DNA from 3 places in the Enterobacter sp. SA197 genome. Region 2 is predicted to be linked to each of the others. Evidence: predicted binding sites of a transcription regulator. Region 2 holds the regulator's gene; each other region holds the start of a gene.

Region 1 (7,244 bases), 2.0 Mb from region 2:
AGCGTCAGCTGAGAGCCGAGTTGGTCAGTCACAAAATCAATTTCCGCATCTTCCAGATACGGTGCGCTCAACTCATCGACATAAGCCGTCAGTTGTTCGAATTCCAGGGCGGTGTCAGCGGCTTCCACTGCATCTGGCGGGCAATAAGAGACGCCGCATTCTGCGTTTGGCGTGCCTGGGTTAATCACAAACACGCGAATTTGCGTCCCTTCTTCCTGATTTGCCAGCAATTTAGCAAAATGCGCTTGCGCAGCATCGGAGATATGGATCATAGCAATGGCCTAATAGTTGACTATTTTACTCGGTTATAATACGCCCATCATCGAGGCTCTACAAGGTTCGACACAGGCACCATACCTGAACAGTCGCCGCGCCGTGGCGTAACAGCAGTTTAGAGAGTTCTGCGACGGTGCTGCCGGTAGTGACGACATCATCCACAATTACCATATGGAGCCCCTGCACGGGCAATTCAAGGCGAAAGGCATTTTTCAGGTTGCGTTTACGTAAACGGGCGCTCAGCTGATGCTGGATACGGGTCCTTTTTATTCGTCTGAGCGCCGCAGGTTCATAGCGGCACCCTACCCAGTGCACCAGCTTCCGGCAAAGCAGATCGCTTTGATTATACCCCCTGCGCCACTGACGCCGATGCCACAGTGGCACGTTCACCAGCAGGTCGGGAGCGGGTATTGATCGCCTCCGCTGCTCATTTCTGACTGCCAGATATAGCAGCCGGGCCAGCGCCAGTGCGAGCTCAGGCCGCCTGGAAAATTTCATCTGATGCACCAGATGGCTAAGCGGCGGCGTGTAGCTACTGACCGCCACCATATGCTGCCAGGGCGGCATTTTTTGCAGGCAGCGGCCGCAGGGGAGCGTGGGGTCCAGGGCGGGCAGTGCGCAGCAGGGGCATACCGATATCCTCAGAGGAAGAGTGCGTGCGCAACTGGAACATATGCCCCAATGAGCAAGCGCCAGCGGCATTCGACATAGCCAGCACAGGCCTGGCACTGTTAGCATATTCCACCTCCTTGTATGTAGAAGAGAACGATAGCGGATGAACAACATCTGGTGGGAAACCAAAGGCGAAGGACATTGCCATCTTGTGCTGCTTCACGGATGGGGGCTGAACGCGCAGGTATGGGATTGCATTACCGCTGAACTTAGTACGCAATTTACGCTGCATCTGGTGGACCTGCCGGGCTATGGTCGTAGCAGCGGTTTTCCGGCTATGACGCTTAGCGAAATGGCGGAGATCGTGCTGGCAAACGCGCCGGGGCAGGCCATCTGGGTGGGCTGGAGCCTGGGTGGACTGGTGGCAAGCCAGGTAGCGTTAATGGCACCTGAACGGGTCAGAGGACTGGTCACGGTGGCATCGTCCCCTTGCTTTAGCGAGCAGGACGCATGGGCCGGTATTAAATCAGAGGTTCTGGCTGGTTTTCAGCAGCAGCTCAGTGAGCATTTCCAGCGCACGGTAGAGCGCTTTCTGGCGTTGCAAACGATGGGAACAGAAACCGCTCGTCAGGATGCGCGTCAGCTAAAACATGCTGTTTTGTCACTGCCAGTGCCGCCACCAGAGGTACTGAATGGCGGCCTGGAGATCCTGAAAACCGCAGACCTGCGCGAGGCGCTGACCGCGCTGACGCTGCCCTTTCTGCGCATTTATGGCCGACTGGATGGCCTGGTTCCCCGCAAGATTATTGCCCCCCTGGATGCAATGTGGCCACGCAGTGAATCTCTCATTTTCGCCAAAGCAGCCCATGCGCCATTTATTTCCCATCCTGATGATTTTTCCAGAGCTTTAAAGTCCTTTTCTGATTCTCTCGTGTAGCGGGGGCGTTGGCTTGAATAAGCGGCATTCCACTACGATACTTAAAAGGCTTTTGCGGCGCGTACAGTCTGTGCTGCAACTGTAAAACAATCAAAAACCCTAGGAGAATCATAGGTATGAAATTAGTTACAGGTATTGTTGCGTCTCTGGTGATTGGTTCCCTTTCCTTTGGCGTCATGGCCGCACAGGAACTGGAAAAAGATAAGGTCGCGAGTATGAATCTGACGAAGGTTGGCACCATTACCACGTCTGATACCACAGCGCCTATGGACGCCAAAAAAGAGCTGTCCAAAAAAGCTGATGAGTTAGGTGGCACCTACTTTGTGGTCACCAGCGGCGAGAAAAATGAAAAAGACATCCACGCCACGGCGGATGTCTATAAGTAAGCGTAACGTGAACCATAAAGCGGGTCGGATGACCCGCTTTCAGCAACCACTCAATGTCCACCATGTCTGATGACAGGCCGTTTTGCCTTCCGGACACGCTTTACAACTTCCTGTCAGGCAACCCTCCGCCTCTTGCGGCACGCGTATGGCTTTACCCATGATTTCCATACGGCCCAGCATGGCCTCGACCATCGGGCGAGAGAGCTGCAGTGCGCTGCTGAGCTGGCCGACATCCATCCGCCCCCGCAGCGCAAGCATGTTACGAACGTCAATCAGTGATGCCATTTTTGCGACCTCAGTGGCAGTCTCCCGCCGGGCTTTCGCAGCAGCTGGCGGCAGTTTTACGGGTAGCGAGCAGGTTGACATCGACACGGCTTCTGGCGCGGCGCAGGCTGCCGATCACGATAATGTTAAACAAAATGACCGCCAGAATGCAGGCCAGGCTCCAGGTCGGGTGCGCGCTAAAATTAGTGGTCTGGTAAAATAGTGTTGCCAGAGAATAGGCGATATTGAGTCCCCACAGAATGGAGAAACCCATCCAGCCACGGCTCGATTCACGGGAGATGGCTCCCATCACTGAAATACAGGGAATGTAGAGCAGCACGAAGATAAGATAGCTGTAAGCCGCGCTGGGGCTACCGAATTTCTCACTCATCACGCCCATCGTCCCTGTTTCCATTTCGCCATCACCTTTGCTGGCTTCAATAGGGTTTGCCAGTACGCTCAGGCTGAAGGTCTCTTTCAGGCTGGTCCAGGTTTCGTCAATGGAAGCCCTCAGTTCGTCTGTCAGACTAAACTCCGCAGGGTTGAAGTCGGCCTGCTGGATATTTTCAGCGGTGTAAAGCGTATTCAGCGTTCCTACCACCACCTCTTTTGCCATTGCGCCGGTAAACAGGCCGACAGTAGCCTGCCAGTGGTCAGGCTGGACGCCAATGGGCTTTAATAGCGGAGTAAAGACCCGGCTGACGGAGGCAAGGGCAGAGTCGTTAATGTTATCCACCGCCTTGCCACTCAGGGAGAAGCTGTTTAAGGCGCTGAGGAAAATGCTGACCACCACAATGACTTTACCGGCGCGCAACACAAACCCCTTCAGTCGTTGCCAGGTCTGCAAGAGGAGGCTCTTCAGATGTGGAACATGGTAAACCGGTAACTCCATAATAAAGGGTGAGGCTTCACCACGCATAATAGTGTGTTTGAGCATCAGTCCGGTCAGGATAGCCATCACTATGCCGAGCACATACAACGAGAAGACCGCAAGCGCGCCTTGCTGACCAAAGAAAGCAGCGGAAAAGACCGCGAAAATTGCCAGGCGTGCCCCGCAGGACATAAAGGGTGCCATCATGATAGTCATCAGGCGTTCACGGGGAGCATCCAGCGTGCGTGCCCCCATAACCGATGGCACGTTACAGCCAAAGCCGACAATCAAAGGGACGAAGGATTTGCCCGGCAGACCCAGCGCCTGCATCAGTCTGTCCATCACAAAGGCAGCCCGCGCCATGTAACCTGAATCTTCCAGGAAGGAAAGAAACAGGTACATCATGCCAATCTGGGGAACCAGAGGCAGCACGGTATTGACCCCGCCCCCCAGCCCCTGGGCGAGGAAAATCGTCAGCCACGCCGGGAAGTGCAGCGTGTAACCCAGCCACTGAACGCCATGAATAAAGATAGCTACGGAACCGGCATCAAAAACCGGGGCGAGTGCACCGCCGATATTAATAGCCAGCAGGAACATCAGATACATCACAAATAAGAAAATGGGCAGGCCCAGAAACCGGTTAAGGATGATGCGATCCACGCCAGCGGTAAACTGACTGGGCTCGGCGGTCAATGTGTTACTGACGGCTTCACATATTGCCGAAATAGTCTGATAGCGTGCGTCAGCAATATGCAGCGCCGGATCGTCAATCTCACCGCTCAGGCGGGTGAGTGCCGTTTCCAGTTTGAGCGCAGCATCGCCTGCGTAGGCCCGGCTGTAAATATCACCTTCGAGCATTTGCAGGCCCAGCCAGTAGCGCTGATGCAGCGGCATTGCTGAAGACATAAATGCGGCGAGGGCGTTAGCCTCACGCTTTAAGGGTTGCGCATAATGAATCAGTTCAAGAGGCGTATTTTGCTGGTGGCGATCGACCGCGAGCTTAAGGGCATCAATACCGCGACCACGCGTTGAGACCAGCGGTACGACCGGGCAACCCAGGCGGGTAGACAGCGCATCAATATCTATACGGACTTTCTGTTTTTCCGCAATATCCAGCATGTTCAGTGCAACCACACACGGGATGCCGAGTTCAAGCAGCTGCAGCGTCAGATAAAGGTTACGTTCGAGATTAGACGCATCAACCACGTTAATCAGCAGGTCTGCATCACCGCTCAGGATGTAATGGCAGGCGATCTGTTCATCCAGAGAGGTCTGCGAGGAGATGGTGGTAAGCGAATAGGTGCCTGGCAGGTCAACCAGGGTGACCTGATGGTCCGTAGTGGAAAATTGCCCCTCTTTACGTTCGACAGTTACCCCCGCCCAGTTGCCTACGCGCTGGCGTGCGCCCGTGAGTTGATTAAAAAGGGTGGTTTTGCCGGAGTTAGGATTACCGATTAATCCAATGGTCAGCTTTTTCATTATTTTCTTACCCGTCAGAATTAACCCGAAATGACTTCCAGTTGCAGAAAGGCGAGGTCTTTTTTCCGCAACACCAGATTCACGCGCCGGGTTTCGATATGAACGGGATCACCAAGCGGTGCCACACGAACCACATTGAAAGAGGAGCCGGGTAACATTCCCAGGGAAAGCAGTTTCTGGCGCCAGGCCGGACTGATTTCGCGTGAGAAGCCCGTTATTTTCCACGAACTGTCTGGTGAGAATTGCATAGGACCTACTTATCTTTATCGCACGTTTTGTTGTTGTCTGGCGGATGAAAACATTGGAAACCAGACGCGTTGCTGGCGACGGCATTCATACTGACCAGAGCGACCAATGATAATGAGAATAGTTTTTATCATCACTTATTAAACCGCGATAAAAGACGGAGTGAAATCATAATTCGTCGCATCGTTGACGTGGCGCAAAATTTTTTTAATTTTCGCACTGGCTATAAGGACTTAAAAATTATGAATTAATACGTATATTTATTTCGTCATCTTAATGTTTAATTAAGCATTAACGTTATTGTCTTGTTAATAGATTTCCCTACAATTATTCAGGAAATAAAATAATTCTAATCACTGATGAGTTATTTTGAAGAGTTACACCGGCAGCAGGCCACTGTTTAATGAAAGGCGAGATTTGGGTGAGAGTTTATCAGTTCATTTTTTTGAATAATGAACGGTCGGGGAGACCCCTCCTGAAAAGGAGGGGTGATTGATTAGCGTTTTTTACCCATTGCAGCTGCCAGCGCATCCATCATCGCGCTGTTTCCGGCGGGCTGTGCGTCTCGCCCGCGAGGTTTGGCTGCTTTTGCCGCCGGTCGAGCCTGATCACGCCCACCGCCATTGCTGCGCCGTGCGCTGGTTTCACCAGGTTGTTCATCCAGACGCATGGTCAGGGCAATACGTTTGCGCTGCAAATCCACTTCCAGCACCTTCACTTTGACGATATCGCCCGCTTTAACGACGGTATGTGGATCGTCGACAAACTTATCGGCCAGTGAAGAGATATGCACGAGGCCATCCTGATGTACGCCAATATCAACAAAGGCACCAAAGTTAGTAACGTTGGTTACAGCGCCTTCAAGAACCATGCCCGGCAGCAGGTCGTTCATGGTTTCCACGCCGTCAGCAAAGGTGGCGGTTTTAAACTCAGGGCGTGGGTCACGGCCTGGTTTTTCCAGCTCTTTAATAATGTCCGTCACCGTAGGAAGTCCGACATGCTCATCGGTGAAATCCGCTGGACTGAGTTTGCGTAGTTCGCTGCTGTTGCCCATCAACTCGCGCAAGGATTGTGCGGTTACCGCCAGGATGCGCTCCACCACCGGGTAGGTCTCCGGGTGTACCGTGGAGGCGTCCAGGGGGTTATCGCCGTGGTTGATCCGCAGGAAGCCGGCGCACTGTTCAAACGCTTTTGGCCCCAGCCGGCTGACTTTAAGCAGCTGCTGTCGGTTCCGGAACTGACCGTTTTCGTCACGCCAGGAGACAATATTCTGCGCCATCATCCGGGTCAGACCGGCAACGCGCGTTAACAACGGGACGGAAGCTGTATTCAGGTCCACGCCCACGGCGTTAACGCAGTCTTCGACCACGGCATCAAGCTTACGGGCAAGCTGTGTCTGGCTGACATCATGCTGGTACTGGCCGACACCGATGGATTTCGGATCGATTTTCACCAGTTCTGCCAGCGGATCCTGTAGACGACGGGCGATAGAGACGGCACCACGCAAAGAGACATCAAGGTCCGGGAACTCCAGTGCCGCCAGCTCAGAGGCAGAGTAGACGGAGGCCCCGGCTTCGCTGACGATCACTTTCTGCCCTTTAACCTGCGGGAACTGTTTTTGCACATCAAGGTAGAAACGCTCGGTTTCACGTGACGCCGTGCCGTTGCCGATGGCAACGAGTTCAACGTTGTGTTTCTCACACAGGGCCGCGACCACGGCGGCGGCTTTCGCGGCCTGGCCGGTATGGGGATAAATGGTGTCGGTAGCAACCAGTTTGCCGGTGGCGTCAACCACCGCAACTTTCACCCCGGTGCGCAGGCCCGGATCGAGACCCATAGTGGCACGCAGCCCGGCAGGGGCCGCCATCAGCAGATCGTGCAGATTGCGGGCGAAGACGTTAATTGCTTCCTCTTCCGCGCGTTCGCGTACCGTACCCATTAATTCGGTTTCAAGATGCATTAGCACTTTGATGCGCCAGGTCCAGCTCACCACGCCTTTGCGCCAGCCGTCTGCCGGGGCATTATTCAGACGCAGGCCAAGATGTTCGCTGATGATGTGTTCGCCCTGGCTCTCTTTGGGCGGCTCGTCAAATTGAGGGTCGGCGTTCAGTGAGAGCTGCAAAATGCCTTCGTTACGTCCACGGAACATGGCCAGCGCGCGGTGAGACGGGAC
Region 2 (7,244 bases):
GTCTGCCGGGTGCGGCACTGGCTATTTACCACAGTGCCCGTCCCGAAAACAAAGCCAAAGTGCTGGGTATCATGATGGCGGGTGCGTTTGCCGCCTTCTTCACCGGCATCACCGAACCGCTGGAATTCTCCTTCATGTTCGTGGCACCAGTGCTCTACTTCATCCACGCAGTGCTGACCGGCATTTCCGTATTTATTGCCGCGACCATGCAGTGGATTGCAGGGTTCGGCTTTAGTGCGGGTCTGGTGGATATGGTGCTTTCATCACGTAACCCACTGGCTGTTCACTGGTACATGCTGATTCTGCAAGGCCTGGTCTTCTTCGTTATTTATTATGTGGTGTTCCGTTTCACTATCCAGAAATTCAACCTGCTGACACCGGGCCGTGAACTGGCTGTTACTGGTGACGAAGCAGACGGTCAGGATGTGAATGTAAGCGCGAATGCTGACCAGGATGTTGCCGGTCTGGCTCGTCAGTACATTGCGGCTGTGGGGGGGTCCTCGAACCTGACTGGCATTGATGCCTGTATCACGCGTCTTCGTCTGAACGTTAAAGATTCTGCGTTAGTGGATGAAGCGATGGCGAAACGTCTCGGCGCTACCGGAATTATTCGTCTGAATAAAACCAGCGTGCAGATTATCGTAGGTTTCGTTGCTGAAAAAATTGCCAACGCCATGAAAACCACCGGCAATGTTCCAGCCGCTGACAACGTTGCACCTGCTGCTACAGTTGCACCGGTTAAACCTCAGGCTGTGCCGAATGCGTCCGTGATTGCTGAACTGGTCTCACCCATTACGGGTCAGGTTGTTTCTCTGGATGAAGTGCCAGATGAAGCGTTTGCCAGTAAAGCTGTTGGTGACGGAGTGGCTATCAAACCAACCGATAAAGTGGTGGTATCCCCGGCTGCCGGAACCATCGTAAAAATCTTCAACACTAACCACGCGTTCTGTCTCGAGACGGAGAAAGGAGCGGAGATTGTGGTTCACATGGGCATCGATACCGTAGCGCTGGCTGGACAGGGCTTCTCCCGTCTGGTCGAGGAGGGGGCACAGGTGGTGGCCGGGCAACCTGTCCTGGAAATGGATCTGGATTACCTGAACGCCACAGCACGTTCAATGATAAGTCCGGTGGTATGCAGCAATATTGATGACTTCTCCGGGCTGGTAATTAAAGCTCAGGGCGCCGTTGTTGCAGGTCAAACGCCGCTGTACGACATCAAAGGCTAATCGCGTTTCGTAGTGGTTTTGCCAAAAGCGGCAGAGGACATTTTCTCTGCCGCTTTTTTTTGCATTAACTTGCATAGTCCGTTTTGTATATATTTTCCGTAAACAAGGGTTGTCTGGAAGACCCGCTTATAAGATCATGTTCCGTTATACGTTGTTTACGCTTTGAGGAATCTACGATGAGTGAGGCTGAAGCCCGCCCGACTAATTTTATTCGTCAGATCATTGACGAAGATCTTGCTACCGGTAAGCACAATTCCGTTTGCACCCGTTTCCCGCCTGAACCGAACGGCTACCTGCATATCGGCCACGCGAAATCTATCTGCCTTAATTTTGGTATCGCGCAAGACTATAACGGGCAATGCAATCTGCGTTTCGATGACACGAACCCGGTGAAGGAAGATATCGAATACGTTGACTCCATCAAAAATGACGTAGAGTGGCTGGGTTTCCACTGGTCTGGTGATGTGCGTTACTCCTCGGACTACTTTGATCAACTGCATCAGTATGCGGTTGAGCTGATCACCAAAGGTCTTGCCTTTGTTGATGAACTCTCAGCAGACGAGATCCGCGAGTATCGCGGTTCGCTTACCGCGCCTGGCAAAAATAGTCCATTCCGCGACCGGAGTGTTGAAGAGAACCTTGCCCTGTTTGAAAAGATGCGGGCTGGTGGCTTTGAAGAAGGTAAAGCTTGCCTGCGCGCCAAAATTGATATGGCTTCCCCCTTTATTGTGTTGCGCGATCCGGTGCTGTACCGCATCAAATTTGCGGAACACCATCAGACAGGTAACAAGTGGTGCATATATCCGATGTACGACTTTACCCACTGCATCAGTGATGCGCTGGAAGGCATTACGCATTCTCTGTGCACGCTGGAATTCCAGGATAACCGTCGCTTGTACGACTGGGTGCTGGACAACATTTCTATTCCGGTTCACCCGCGCCAGTATGAATTTTCGCGCCTGAATCTGGAATACACCGTAATGTCAAAACGTAAGCTGAACCTGCTGGTGACGGACAAACATGTTGAAGGCTGGGATGACCCGCGTATGCCGACCATCTCCGGGCTGCGTCGCCGTGGTTACACCGCCGGATCCATCCGTGAATTCTGCAAACGTATTGGCGTGACGAAGCAGGACAACACCATTGAGATGGCTTCGCTGGAATCCTGCATCCGTGAAGATCTTAACGAAAACGCGCCGCGCGCGATGGCAGTAATCGATCCGGTTAAACTGGTTATCGAAAACTACCCGCAGGGTGGGAGCGAAATTGTCACCATGCTTAATCATCCGAACAAACCGGAAATGGGCAGTCGGGAAGTACCCTTCAGCGGTGAAATCTGGATCGATCGCGCCGATTTTCGCGAAGAAGCTAATAAACAGTACAAGCGACTGGTGATGGGCAAAGAAGTGCGTCTGCGCAACGCCTACGTGGTAAAAGCTGAACGCGTTGAGAAGGACGCCGAAGGCAATATCACCACTATTTTCTGCACCTATGATGCTGACACTCTGAGCAAAGATCCGGCAGATGGTCGCAAGGTAAAAGGCGTGGTTCACTGGGTCAGCGCTGCGCACGCGCTTCCGGTAGAAATTCGTCTGTATGACCGTTTATTCAGCGTCCCGAACCCGGGTGCTGCTGAAGACTTCCTGTCGGTGATGAATCCGGAATCCCTGGTCATTAAACAGGGTTATGCGGAGCCATCCCTGCAGGCCGCAGAAGCGGGTAAAGCTTATCAGTTCGAACGTGAAGGTTATTTCTGTCTCGATAACCGCTACGCCACGGCACAGAAACTGGTCTTTAACCGCACGGTTGGTCTTCGTGATACCTGGGCGAAAGTCGGCGAATAATTGCAGCTAATCTCATGAACGCCGCTTTGTGCGGCGTTTTTTTATTCTATAACGACGCTGTTATTACTGAACGTAAATAATGGTTTGTGGTTGACCTGAAAAATTGTTTTAATTTTATTATTTTCTATTTTCATTTTTAGCAATTTTTTTAGTGAGCCCTTTCTTCTCTCAATAATATTTCTAATCCTCTTCCTCTATTCAAGAAATATGTGTCCCTTGTCATATTCTTGGTTTTCTTTCTGGCAAATAACTTGATCCTGATAGTCGGTAAAAATAACCTTGATTCGTGGTGTGAAAGAAGTTTGCAGCCACACTTTGCCATTTTTTTATGCTTATTTTCTTGCTGCCTGCCTTTGCACAGCATTTTTGTATTTAGTCAAAGAGGAACAATTATGATCGCGTTTACCGCTAAACGTAAGGCGATAGCATTAGCTATTGTCGGTACAACAACACTATCAGCTTTAATAGCACCCCCGGTGGCCAGGGCCGCAGGGTTTGTTGAAGATTCTACACTTACTGGCGGTGTCTATTACTGGCAGCGTGAACGCGACCGTAAAGATGTCACTGATGGTAATAAATATAAAACCAATCTGGCGCATTCTACCTGGAATACCAATCTCGATTTCCAGTCTGGTTATGCAGCAGATATGTTTGGTTTCGACGTTGCGGCATTTGCAGCTATTGAAATGGCCGAATCTTCAGGTAGCGCACATCCTAATGAAATGGCGTTTTCTAACAGCCATAAGGTCTATGATGAAGACTGGGCTGGAGACCGAAGTGGGGCAAGTCTCTATACTGCTGCGGCAAAATTTAAGTACGGGCCGTTATGGGCCAGAGCGGGCTATATCCAGCCCACCGGTCAGACGCTACTGGCGTCCAACTGGAGTTTTATGCCGGGTACGTATCAAGGTACGGAAATTGGCGTAAATCTCGACTATGAAGATTGCGGTACCCTGAGTTTCTCCTATATGTGGGCCAATGAATATAAGGCCCCCTGGTATAACGAAACCGATAATTTTTACCAGAATGATGGCGTGAGTAAAATTGATTATGTCCACTCCATTGGCGCGCAATATGATTTTAAAAATGATTTCATTTTAGAAGCGGCATTTGGACAGGCACAGGGCTATGTAGATCAGTACTTCGCGAAAGCCAGTTATAAATTTGATATTGCTGGGAGTCCGCTGTCTACAAGCTATCAGTTCTACAGCTCACGTGATAAAGCATCTAATCACACTATCAATGATATTTATGATGGTACGGCCTGGTTACAGGCGCTGACCTTTAATTATGCCGCAGGGCCCGTTGATTTACGTCTGGAGGGCACATGGGTAAAAGCGGACGGCCGGCAGGGAAATTTCAACTCACGTATGACACCACTTTATGGCTCGTCAAATGGCCGACTGGATATCTGGTGGGATAATCGTTCTGACTTTAACGCCCATAATGAAAAAGCGGTATTTGTTGGCGCTATGTATGATTTGAAAGATTTAAATCTTCCGGGCTGGGCGGTAGGTGCCTCATATGTTTATGGCTGGGATGCCAAACCATCCAACGTTTCGTCTGGCGATAAATACTATAAGGCCGGCAATTCAATTAAGGAATCCGCTTACAGCCTGGATGTGGTTTATACCCTGCAGGACGGCATGGCGAAAGGCACATTATTTAAGCTGCACTTTACCCAGTTCGATAATCACTCCGATATTCCAAGCTGGGGTGGGGGTTACAACAACATCTTCCAGGATGAGCGCGACGTGAAATTTATCGTCATTGCACCTTTTACGATTTTCTGAGGCGAGGGTAGGGCAACATGAATAAAAGTATAATGACTCTGTTTATGGTTCTGGGGCTTACCGCCTGCGTACAGCAACCTCAGGCGCCGAAAGAAGATATGCGTTTGAGAGCGGCTTATAGTGCCTGTATTAATACTGCAGAAGGTTCATCGGAAAAACTTGAAGCCTGCCGTAGCGTGCTGGAAGTGCTGAAGTCAGAAAAGGCGCATCAACAATTTGCCCACGAAGAGTCGGTACGCACCCTGGATTATCAGCAGTGCCTTGAAGCCACCCATACGGGGAATGGTCAGGCGGTAAAAGCCAACTGCGATCGTATCTGGCAGGAAATTCGTAGCAACAATACGCAGTAGCCACCCAGGGTAAACCAATAAAAAAGCCAACCTTCAGGTTGGCTTTTTACGTTTACGGAAGATTACTTAGCAATCTCGTGGGCGTTTTCATCGCTGCGGCAGTCGCCTTCAGCGCAATGGCCGTAGAGGTACAGGCTATGGTTCGTCAGGCGAATGCCGTGTTGGGAGGCAATTTCACGCTGCCGGGCTTCAATGGAGTCATCACTGAATTCAATCACTTTGCCACAGTCGAGGCAAATCAGGTGGTCATGGTGATGCTGCTGAGTCAGTTCAAAGACAGATTTGCCGCCTTCGAAATTATGGCGGGTTACGATCCCGGCATCATCAAACTGGTTCAGTACACGGTAAACCGTTGCCAGCCCGATCTCTTCGCCCATATCGATAAGGCGCTTATATAAATCTTCCGCACTGACATGATGGTTGTCCGGCTCCTGAAGCACTTCCAGGATTTTCAAGCGAGGAAGCGTGACTTTCAGGCCGGCCTTCTTTAATGCGGTATTGTTGTCAGTCATGCGGAATCTGTCCTGTTGCTAAACGATTCGCTTCCGGGGAGGGAAGCTACAAGGAATGCTCTGGGAAATGCGTCTCATTATAGAACTGCCATGTCTAAATGAAAACTGCAAGTCCTCAAGTAAAGTAAGCGTATAAAACGTGGTAGCGCCAACAAAGTCATGCGGTATCCGTTTCAACCAGGCCATATTGTACAGTGCTGGCGGCAAAAGTTAAAAAAATGTAGCAATTATTTCCATTGGTTTTAACTATCAATAAGGCGCAACATGTAGATTGCGCCATATACTGTCAGGCATTAATAATTGCGGTAAGGTTCAGCTCTTCAGAAATCTGTTTCACCCATTTTTCGACGCGACCCGCGGTGAGCTCCGGTTGACGATCTTCATCAATAGCCAGACCTACAAAGTGATCATCGTCAGCAAGGCCTTTGGACGCTTCAAAATGGTAACCTTCTGTCGGCCAGTGACCAACGATGACCGCGCCGCGCGGTTCGATGATGTCACGGATAGTCCCCAGTGCATCACAGAAGTATTCGGCATAATCTTCCTGGTCACCGCAACCAAAAAGGGCAACCAGCTTTCCATTGAAATCAATCTCTTCCAGCGTCGGGAAAAAGTCGTCCCAGTCACACTGTGCTTCGCCGTAATACCAGGTTGGAATACCCAGCAACAGAATATCGTAACCTTCCAGATCTTCTTTGCTGCTCTTCGCAATATCGTGAACATCCGCAACATCTTTACCAAGCTGCGCCTGAATCATTTTTGCGATGTTTTCGGTATTACCGGTGTCGCTGCCGAAAAAAATGCCAGTGATTGCCATGAGTAAAATAACCTCTTGAAACTTAATGATATGGTGGTGGCGTTTAGCCCACGGATAAGGGCAATCATAGCAGATAGGAGAAGCGCGCGGAAACTGCAATCGCCTCGGACTGCACTCTCTGCTACATGAAAGCGTTAATCAGACGAAGATTCAGAGTAATCAATGCTGTTCAGCGCTTTGAGCTGTTCCAGCAACATCTCTTCAATGAGTTCACTGCGGCTCATTTGACGCGCGTCTGCCAGGGCATTCAGTGCGTCCACTGCCTCAGCATTTATTTTCAATTCGACGCGTTTAAGCCCACGAAATTTATCGCGTTTAAGCTGGTTACGCTTGTTAATGCGTAATTGCTCGTCGCGAGAGAGCGGATTGGTTTTGGGACGTCCCGGGCGACGCTCATTCGCGAACAGATCTAGTGTCGTGCGGTCCGTTTGTTCTTTAGCCATGGTTTAAGGATACTACGGGAAGTACAAGCAATCGGGTCATTGCCCGGGCTGATTAGCGCGCCATCATACATCAGCGATGCAGGGACGCCAACGCCCGGGCGCGTTATGGCGACCGGTCGCCGGGTTTTTAATCAGTTCGTCTTTTCAGAGAGATAACGGCGGATGGCGCGTAAAACGGCATCTGGCTTTTCTGCATGTACCCAGTGCCCCGCGCCCGCAATGACATGCGCCTTCGCCTGAGGAAACTGGCTGAGTAACG
Region 3 (7,244 bases), 1.5 Mb from region 2:
GACAAATTCTCACCAAAGGCGGGCGCATAATAGAGCGTTTCGTTCTCAGGAAACTGCTGTCGCCAGAAGGCATAATGCTCCCGTGGATAATGGCACAGGGCTCTGTCCGGCCCGCCGTGAATCACTTTTTCCGCCTGTTGATCCCCCACCAGGCCGCGATTCGTTAACGTTAACTCTCCATCCACCTGACGTTTGGCGATAGCACTGGGCTTACTTCCCGCATAATCCTGTATTGTTCCCACATAAACATTAACCGCATGCCGCATAAGGCCCCCTGGTGCGTAAAGTGTCCTGGCATTACACCACATTTTTTACACTGAAATCGTGCAGAAATGAGACACCGGTTCGCGTGAGGTTCATCGGGACGTGCTATCACTTAAATGAATAACTGAAACGCTATTTCACATTCAAGGAGACAGTGACGTGAAGAATGAAAACGAATTTTGCGGCGTCTGGTGCCCGTCCATTACGCCAATGACGCCCGACGGTAAAGTCGACCTGAACGGAATGAGACAGCATATTTCACGCCTGACCGACGCCAGAATTGATGTGGTATTGCTAATGGGCAGCATTGGCGAATTCGCCTCTTTTACGCTTGATGAACGGCTTATGCTGATAAAAGAGGTACGGGAAATGACGCCGGGCACGCTGGTCGCCAACGTCTCCTCAACCTGCATGAATGATGTAGAACGAATGGCGGATGAGGCCTTCCGCACCGGCTATGATGCCGTGATGGTGCTGCCGCCCTATTACTACGGACAAACGTCGGCGCAACTGCTGAGCTACTTCCGTCATCTGGGGCAACAGTTGCGTGGCAAATGGTTCGCCTATAACTTCCCGGCACGCACGGGATGTGACCTGACGCCTGAGCTGGTCGCCACGCTGGCAGCGGAATTCCCGAACTTCGTCGGCATCAAAGACACGGTCGACTGCCAGTCGCATACCCGCAATATCATTCTGGCGACCGAAAAAATCCGCGATGATTTCGCCGTGCTGTCAGGCTATGACGAATATTTCATTCCGAACCTGCTGGCAGGCGGGGCAGGCGTTATCTCCGGGCTGAACAACGTAATGCCGGAGTTATTTGTCGGCGCCCGCCAAGCCTGGAAGCAAAACGATCTGGCTGCACTGCACAGAGCCCAGCGTGACATTGGCCGGTTTATGTCGATTTACACCATTGGCGAAGACTTTGTTACCACCATCAAAACCGTGGTGTCACGTAAGTTCGGCTATTGTGGGGCCACGTCACGCAATTTTGGCGGTGAGTTAACGCCCGGGCAGTGTGCCCTGGCAGATGAAATTTTTGGGACAACGCGCTAAAAAAACCGGCCTTTTCAGGCCGGCTTCATGTCTCTTTTTCGGTGTTATTTTACCGCACTGTGTAGCTCAGCTGCTGCTGCGTTTCCTTTCACTCTACGTGACCAGATAGAGGTCAGGATCGGCACAAGAATTGAGGTCACGATGACCGATGTCGCCACCAGCGCAGTAGCGGCCGGTGCCATCGCTTTAAACTCCGGTACCATCTCCGCAATCAGCACCGGTGTTGCCACCGCTGCACCTGCCGAGCTGGAGGCTGCAATCCCCGCCGTCCCATCGCCACCGCCAATGAGCTTGTCAGCAATAATCAACGGGATGCCGGTTATCACAATGACCGCCAGCCCCAGCAGAATCCCCAACAAACCGGTCTGCGCTATCACACTTAAATCAATGGTATTACCAAGCGCGAAGGCGAAAAAGGGAATCAAAGTCTGCACCGCGCGGGTAAAGAACTCCCGCAGTTCCGGGTCGAGATTCCCGAGGCCAAAACCAATCAGGAACGGTAGCACGGCACCAACAAAGACATGGGGTTCAAATGACGCGATACCCGCCGTACCGAGGATAACCATCGTCATCAGCGGACCCGATTCCAGAGACATCAGCACAAACGCCCCGGCCTCCTCTTTAGTGCCATACTGCTGCATGATAGAGGCGTAAAGACCGCCGTTGGTCATGTCCATTGAGGCGACCAGCGCCAGCGTCGACAGCCCGGCAAAAAAGCCGGCCTCCACACCGTGAGCCGGAATCAGACGTGAAGTCACCGCCGCGACCACCCAGGCCACCGCAATTTTCGTCACCACCAGGGTACCGGATTTTCGCAGCACCGTGCCGGTTGCACTGAGCTTGATGGATGCACCCATGCAGAAGAACCACACCGCCAGAATAGGCACCGTACCGGTGATCATGCCGTTGGTGAAGGAGCCAAAATACTTACCGGCACCCGGAGAGAAGGTATGGCACAGCGCACCAAGGAACAGCGGAACCAGCATCATCCCGCCGGGGATTTTTTCAATTGCACGTTTGATTTGCATATCGCCACCTGTCAAAAAATCACTGATTTTTGTGCGCCATCTCGCCCATTTACCGAAACGTTTCCAGCGCTGATGGCGAAATGTTAGACCTTCGTCACACCCGGAAAAGTGATCTCACATGCAAAATTAAAACAATATTTCATTTTTATCAGATCAGCGTTTCTATCATTCCTTCCCCCGGTCTGGCCCATAAAAAAGCCCCTGCTGACAACGTCAGCAGGGGCTGGACTCACCCGCAAGGCGCGGGAGATAACGAGAAATTACTTCTTAGCGGCGAAACGTGCTGCTGCTTCGTCCCAGTTCACCACGTTCCAGAACTCTTTGATGTAGTCCGGGCGGCGGTTCTGGAATTTCAGGTAGTAGGCGTGTTCCCACACGTCCAGACCCAGAATCGGGAAGCCAGATGCACCGGAGATAGCTTCACCCATCAGCGGGGAATCCTGGTTTGCAGTAGAAACCACAGCCAGTTTATCGCCTTTCAGCACCAGCCACGCCCAGCCAGAGCCGAAGCGCGTCGCTGCTGCTTTTTCAAATTCAGCTTTGAAGTTATCAACAGAACCGAAATCACGCTCGATAGCCGCTTTCAGATCACCCTGCAGGGTGGTGTCTTTTTTCAGGCCTTTCCAGAACAGGCTGTGGTTAGCATGACCACCTGCGTTGTTACGCAGTACGGTTTTTTTGTCAGCCGGCAGTTGATCCAGCTTGGTGATCAGCTCTTCAACAGGGAGGCTGGCAAATTCTGGCAGGCTTTCCAGCGCCGCGTTGGCATTGTTAACGTAGGTCTGGTGATGTTTAGTGTGATGGATTTCCATCGTCTGCTTGTCGAAATGAGGTTCAAGTGCATCGTACGCATAAGGCAGGGATGGCAGTGTATAGCTCATACTAATCTCCATTATTGTCGGGCGGCAGGTATGTTAACGCCGCGTAAGCAGTTGGTTCATTATAGTTAGTTAAATGCTATTGAAAATGTTTATCAATGCCGTAGTTTTATTATGGTTATAACATTCTGTTATGTAAACAAGTCTATGTGGCATAAAGGAATGTCGCGACGCGAGGATACTATGCCGCGTCGTTATGGCGCTGCCGCCACTGGCTGGGCGTCATACCCGTTTCGCGCGTGAAGACGACAGAAAAATAGTTACTGTCTTCAAAGCCACAGCGTGTGGAGACCTCGCCAATCATCAGTTCGCTATGCTGCAATAAATACTGCGCATGGCAAATCCGCAGCTGGCGCAGATAGTGGTTAATGGTCATGCCGGTCTGGGTGCGAAACTGCTGGCGAAGCGCCCGTTCGCTGCACTGCTCCTGTTCACAAAACTGTTCCAGCAGGAAGCTGCGGTTAAGGCTACCGGAGAGGGCGGTGATGAGTTTGTCCAGCAATGGCTCACTGTTCACCGCGGCCAGATTGTCAGTGGCAAAGCGATGACGCTTTAAGGTCATCACCAGTTGGGCGAACAGGACTTCCGCCATGGCGTTCGCGAGAGGGTCGTTTTTCGTACTCTCCTGCTCAAGCTGCGTAATGACCTGGCGCGCCTGAGCCATGCCGGTGCTGCCTATGCGCCAGTGGGGCATCCATTCAGAACCGTGACACCCCGGAATGTGCGCCGCCCAATCAAGATTGAGTGATAGTCGATCCGGGCAATAGATAATATTTTGCAGCACCAGGTCGTTGACCGAGGCATAGGAGTGTTTATCTTCAGCGCGAATGTAAAACAGATCGCCGCGGGTAATGCGCCAGGGGCGATCGTTAAGAACGTGCAGGCCATTGCCTCGCCAGACCAGCACCAGTTCATAAAACTCGTGCGTATGCTCCGCAAACACATTTTGCGGATAGCGATCCGCCACAGCGACGGTCTGCCCTGCCCGTGGGAAAAAATCGGCGCTACGAAGAATTAACTGGCTTGCCACAACATCACCTCAGCCTAAGACAACCGGTAACTATTAGCTGATTTACAAAACAAAATCGGTGACAGCCTTCTCGTTACCGTTATTGCAGTTGCACATCGCGTCCCTGACGAATATCACGCGGTGACCAGTTAAATTCCCGGCGAAAAAGCGTTGAAAAGTGGTTACTGTCGCCAAAACCGCAGCGATAAGCGATATCCGTGATGCTATCATCCCCATGACGCAGCATATGACGCGCTTTAATCAGTCTCAGGCGGTTGAGATAACGCTGCGGCGTCAGGCCGGTGTAGCTTTTAAGCTGGCGGTGCAGCGTTCGCAGTGACAGCGCGTACTGGTCTGCCAGTGACTCCCAGCACACCTCTTCTGCAAAATGATCCTCAAGCCAGGACATCAACTGATTCAGTCGCGCATCGTTACTGATTGCCCCCTCTTCCAGGCTGCTTTTTCGCAGCAACACCAGCAACTGCATAAAGAGAATTTCGCGGTTAGCGGTGGTCGGCATATCCAGCCCATCCCCCAGCGTTTCCATCTGGCCGATTATCTGGCGAACCTGCTGAAGCACACACTGATTAACGCGCCAGTGGGACGGGTAATGACCATCCTGCTCCTGTGGCAGCAGTTCGTTTAAGCCCGCCAGGAACCTGAACGCATCCGGCGAGCGGTAGAGCACATTGGTCAGACAGAGGTTGTCAGTATGTTCATATAAATGCCTGTCATGATCGCGCACGAAGCAGACTGTGCCACCGCTTATGGTATACGACTGACCATTAAAAACATGGATACCCGTGCCGTGCTCTACGATAACAATCTCATGGAAATCATGGTGATGCTCAGGAAATGCCGCCTGGGGCAATCGCGGTTCGATAGCCACTGGCGTGATGCCCGAAGGAAAAAAATCCACGCTGTGTAATACGGTCATGATTGCCCTACTCACTAATGAGAAATGTTCTCAAAATAGTAATTAAGGGTAACGATTCGCACCTTGAATTTTTGACCGCAAACGCGGCAAAGCCTGTCGGTTTTTTAAGAAAGCGCGTGAAAGATCAGGAATTGCGGCATCCGTCACACCTGTAACGCGCCTCACTTTTACCCGAAAGTGTGAACTCTCTCACTTTCACCTTTGCTTTCTTGCCAGTCCCTCATGGCGACTGTCAGTAACAAGAAGGTTACCTGAGCGTCCTTTTTTTAGAGTGGGGGTAACAACTCTCACAAGGACCTCACCATGACTTTTCGCCATTGTGTCGCCGTCGATCTTGGTGCTTCCAGCGGCCGCGTAATGCTGGCCTGCTACGCGACAGAACAGCGGATGCTCACGCTGCGTGAAGTTCATCGCTTCGCCAATTATCTGGAAAAAAAACAGGGTGCCGACTGCTGGGATATCGACGCGCTTGAAGATGAAATCTGTCTGGGGCTGGAAAAAGCCTGTGCCGAGGGTGTGAAGATCGACAGCATTGGTATCGACACCTGGGGCGTGGATTATGTACTGATTGATAAACACGGGCAGCGAGTAGGCCTCCCCGTCTCCTATCGCGACCACCGCACCGATGGCATCATGGCACGCGCCCAGGCGGCACTCGGCAAAGCCGACATCTATCGCCGCAGCGGGATTCAGTTTCTCCCCTTTAACACGCTCTATCAGCTCTATGCCCTCGCCCAGCAGCAGCCGGACGTCGTGAACGCAACAGAACATGCTCTGCTGATCCCTGACTATTTCAGCTTCCGCCTGACCGGTAATCTGAACTGGGAATACACGAATGCCACCACCACCCAACTGGTCAATATTGAAACCGACAACTGGGACGATACGCTGCTCGACTGGACGGGCGTACCCGCATCCTGGTTTGGTACTCCGACGCATCCGGGCAATGTGATCGGCCACTGGAACAGCCCACAGGGCGAGGCCATTCCGGTCGTCGCCGTTGCCAGCCATGATACCGCCAGCGCCGTCATCGCCTCGCCGCTGAAACATACCAGCGCCGCCTATCTCGCGTCCGGCACCTGGTCGCTGATGGGTTTTGAGAGCACCACGCCTTACACCGGTGACGAGGCCCTGGCCGCCAATATCACTAACGAAGGGGGGGCGGAAGGGCGTTACCGGGTACTAAAAAATATCATGGGCTTATGGCTGCTCCAGCGCGTACTGAAAGAGCATCAGGTGGAAGACCTGCCTGCGCTGATTGCCGGGGCCAGCGCGCTGCCTTCATGCCAGTTCGTTATCAACCCCAACGACGAACGCTTCATCAACCCGCGCAATATGAGTGAGGAGATCCAGGCCGCCTGTCGCGAAAGCCAGCAGCCTGAGCCGCACAGCGATGCCGAGCTGGCACGCTGCATTTTTGACAGCCTGGCGCTGCTCTATGCCGATGTCCTGAGCGAGCTCGCCCGCCTTCGCGGTACACCCTTTACCCAACTGCATATTGTCGGCGGCGGCTGCCAGAACCAGCTTCTGAACCAACTTTGTGCCGATGCCTGCGGTCTGCCCGTGGTGGCAGGCCCGATTGAAGCCTCCACCCTTGGCAATATTGGCGTGCAACTGATGACACTGAACGAACTGAAGAGTGTCGATGCTTTTCGTGACGTTGTTGCCGCGAGCTACGCGCTGACAACCTACACCCCCAATCCTGATAACGAAATTGCCCGCTACGTCGTGCGGTTTCAGCAAAAACGACAGACTAAGGAGCTTTGCGCATGACCACTCAACTTGAACACGCCTGGGAAATCGCTAAACAGCGCTTCAATGCAGTAGGCATTGATGTCGAAGAGGCGCTGCGCCAGCTCGACAGACTACCGGTCTCCATGCACTGCTGGCAGGGCGATGACGTTGCTGGTTTTGAAAACCCGGAAGGCAGCCTGACCGGCGGCATTCAGGCGACCGGCAACTATCCGGGCAAAGCGCGTAGCGCCACTGAATTGCGAGCGGATCTGGAACAGGCACTGAGTTTGATCCCAGGTCCTAAGCGCCTGAACCTGCATGCGATTTATCATGAAGCA

The links. The regulator Fur, encoded in region 2, represses iron uptake genes when iron is present. The targets are predictions, from matches to a motif close to ATAATAATGAGAACNACTATCAA.
Region 1: feoA (ferrous iron transporter A) is a predicted target of Fur. The motif match lies at 5,180-5,202, and genes of this name have one in related genera.
Region 3: sodA (superoxide dismutase [Mn]) is a predicted target of Fur. The motif match lies at 3,303-3,325, and genes of this name have one in related genera.

What each region holds. Positions count from the first base shown of each region.
Region 1 covers NZ_CP096393.1:4,600,211-4,607,454, reverse strand. Annotated here, with positions in the region: gene nfuA (Fe-S biogenesis protein NfuA) at 1-272, opposite strand, end outside; gene gntX (DNA utilization protein GntX) at 331-1,014, opposite strand; gene bioH (pimeloyl-ACP methyl ester esterase BioH) at 1,052-1,825, shown strand; gene M1D91_RS21660 (YdgH/BhsA/McbA-like domain containing protein) at 1,942-2,211, shown strand; gene feoC ([Fe-S]-dependent transcriptional repressor FeoC) at 2,251-2,496, opposite strand; gene feoB (Fe(2+) transporter permease subunit FeoB) at 2,507-4,825, opposite strand; gene feoA (ferrous iron transporter A) at 4,846-5,073, opposite strand; gene M1D91_RS21640 (Tex family protein) at 5,568-7,244, opposite strand, start outside.
Region 2 covers NZ_CP096393.1:1,544,745-1,551,988, forward strand. Annotated here, with positions in the region: gene nagE (N-acetylglucosamine-specific PTS transporter subunit IIBC) at 1-1,226, shown strand, start outside; gene glnS (glutamine--tRNA ligase) at 1,403-3,070, shown strand; gene chiP (chitoporin ChiP) at 3,463-4,863, shown strand; gene chiQ (ChiQ/YbfN family lipoprotein) at 4,881-5,213, shown strand; gene fur (ferric iron uptake transcriptional regulator) at 5,276-5,725, opposite strand; gene fldA (flavodoxin FldA) at 6,012-6,542, opposite strand; gene ybfE (LexA regulated protein) at 6,677-6,985, opposite strand; gene ybfF (esterase) at 7,117-7,244, opposite strand, start outside.
Region 3 covers NZ_CP096393.1:79,015-86,258, reverse strand. Annotated here, with positions in the region: gene yiiM (6-hydroxyaminopurine reductase) at 1-266, opposite strand, end outside; gene M1D91_RS00405 (dihydrodipicolinate synthase family protein) at 424-1,320, shown strand; gene kdgT (2-keto-3-deoxygluconate transporter) at 1,365-2,348, opposite strand; gene sodA (superoxide dismutase [Mn]) at 2,609-3,229, opposite strand; gene rhaR (HTH-type transcriptional activator RhaR) at 3,408-4,256, opposite strand; gene rhaS (HTH-type transcriptional activator RhaS) at 4,336-5,172, opposite strand; gene rhaB (rhamnulokinase) at 5,476-6,945, shown strand; gene M1D91_RS00375 (L-rhamnose isomerase) at 6,942-7,244, shown strand, end outside.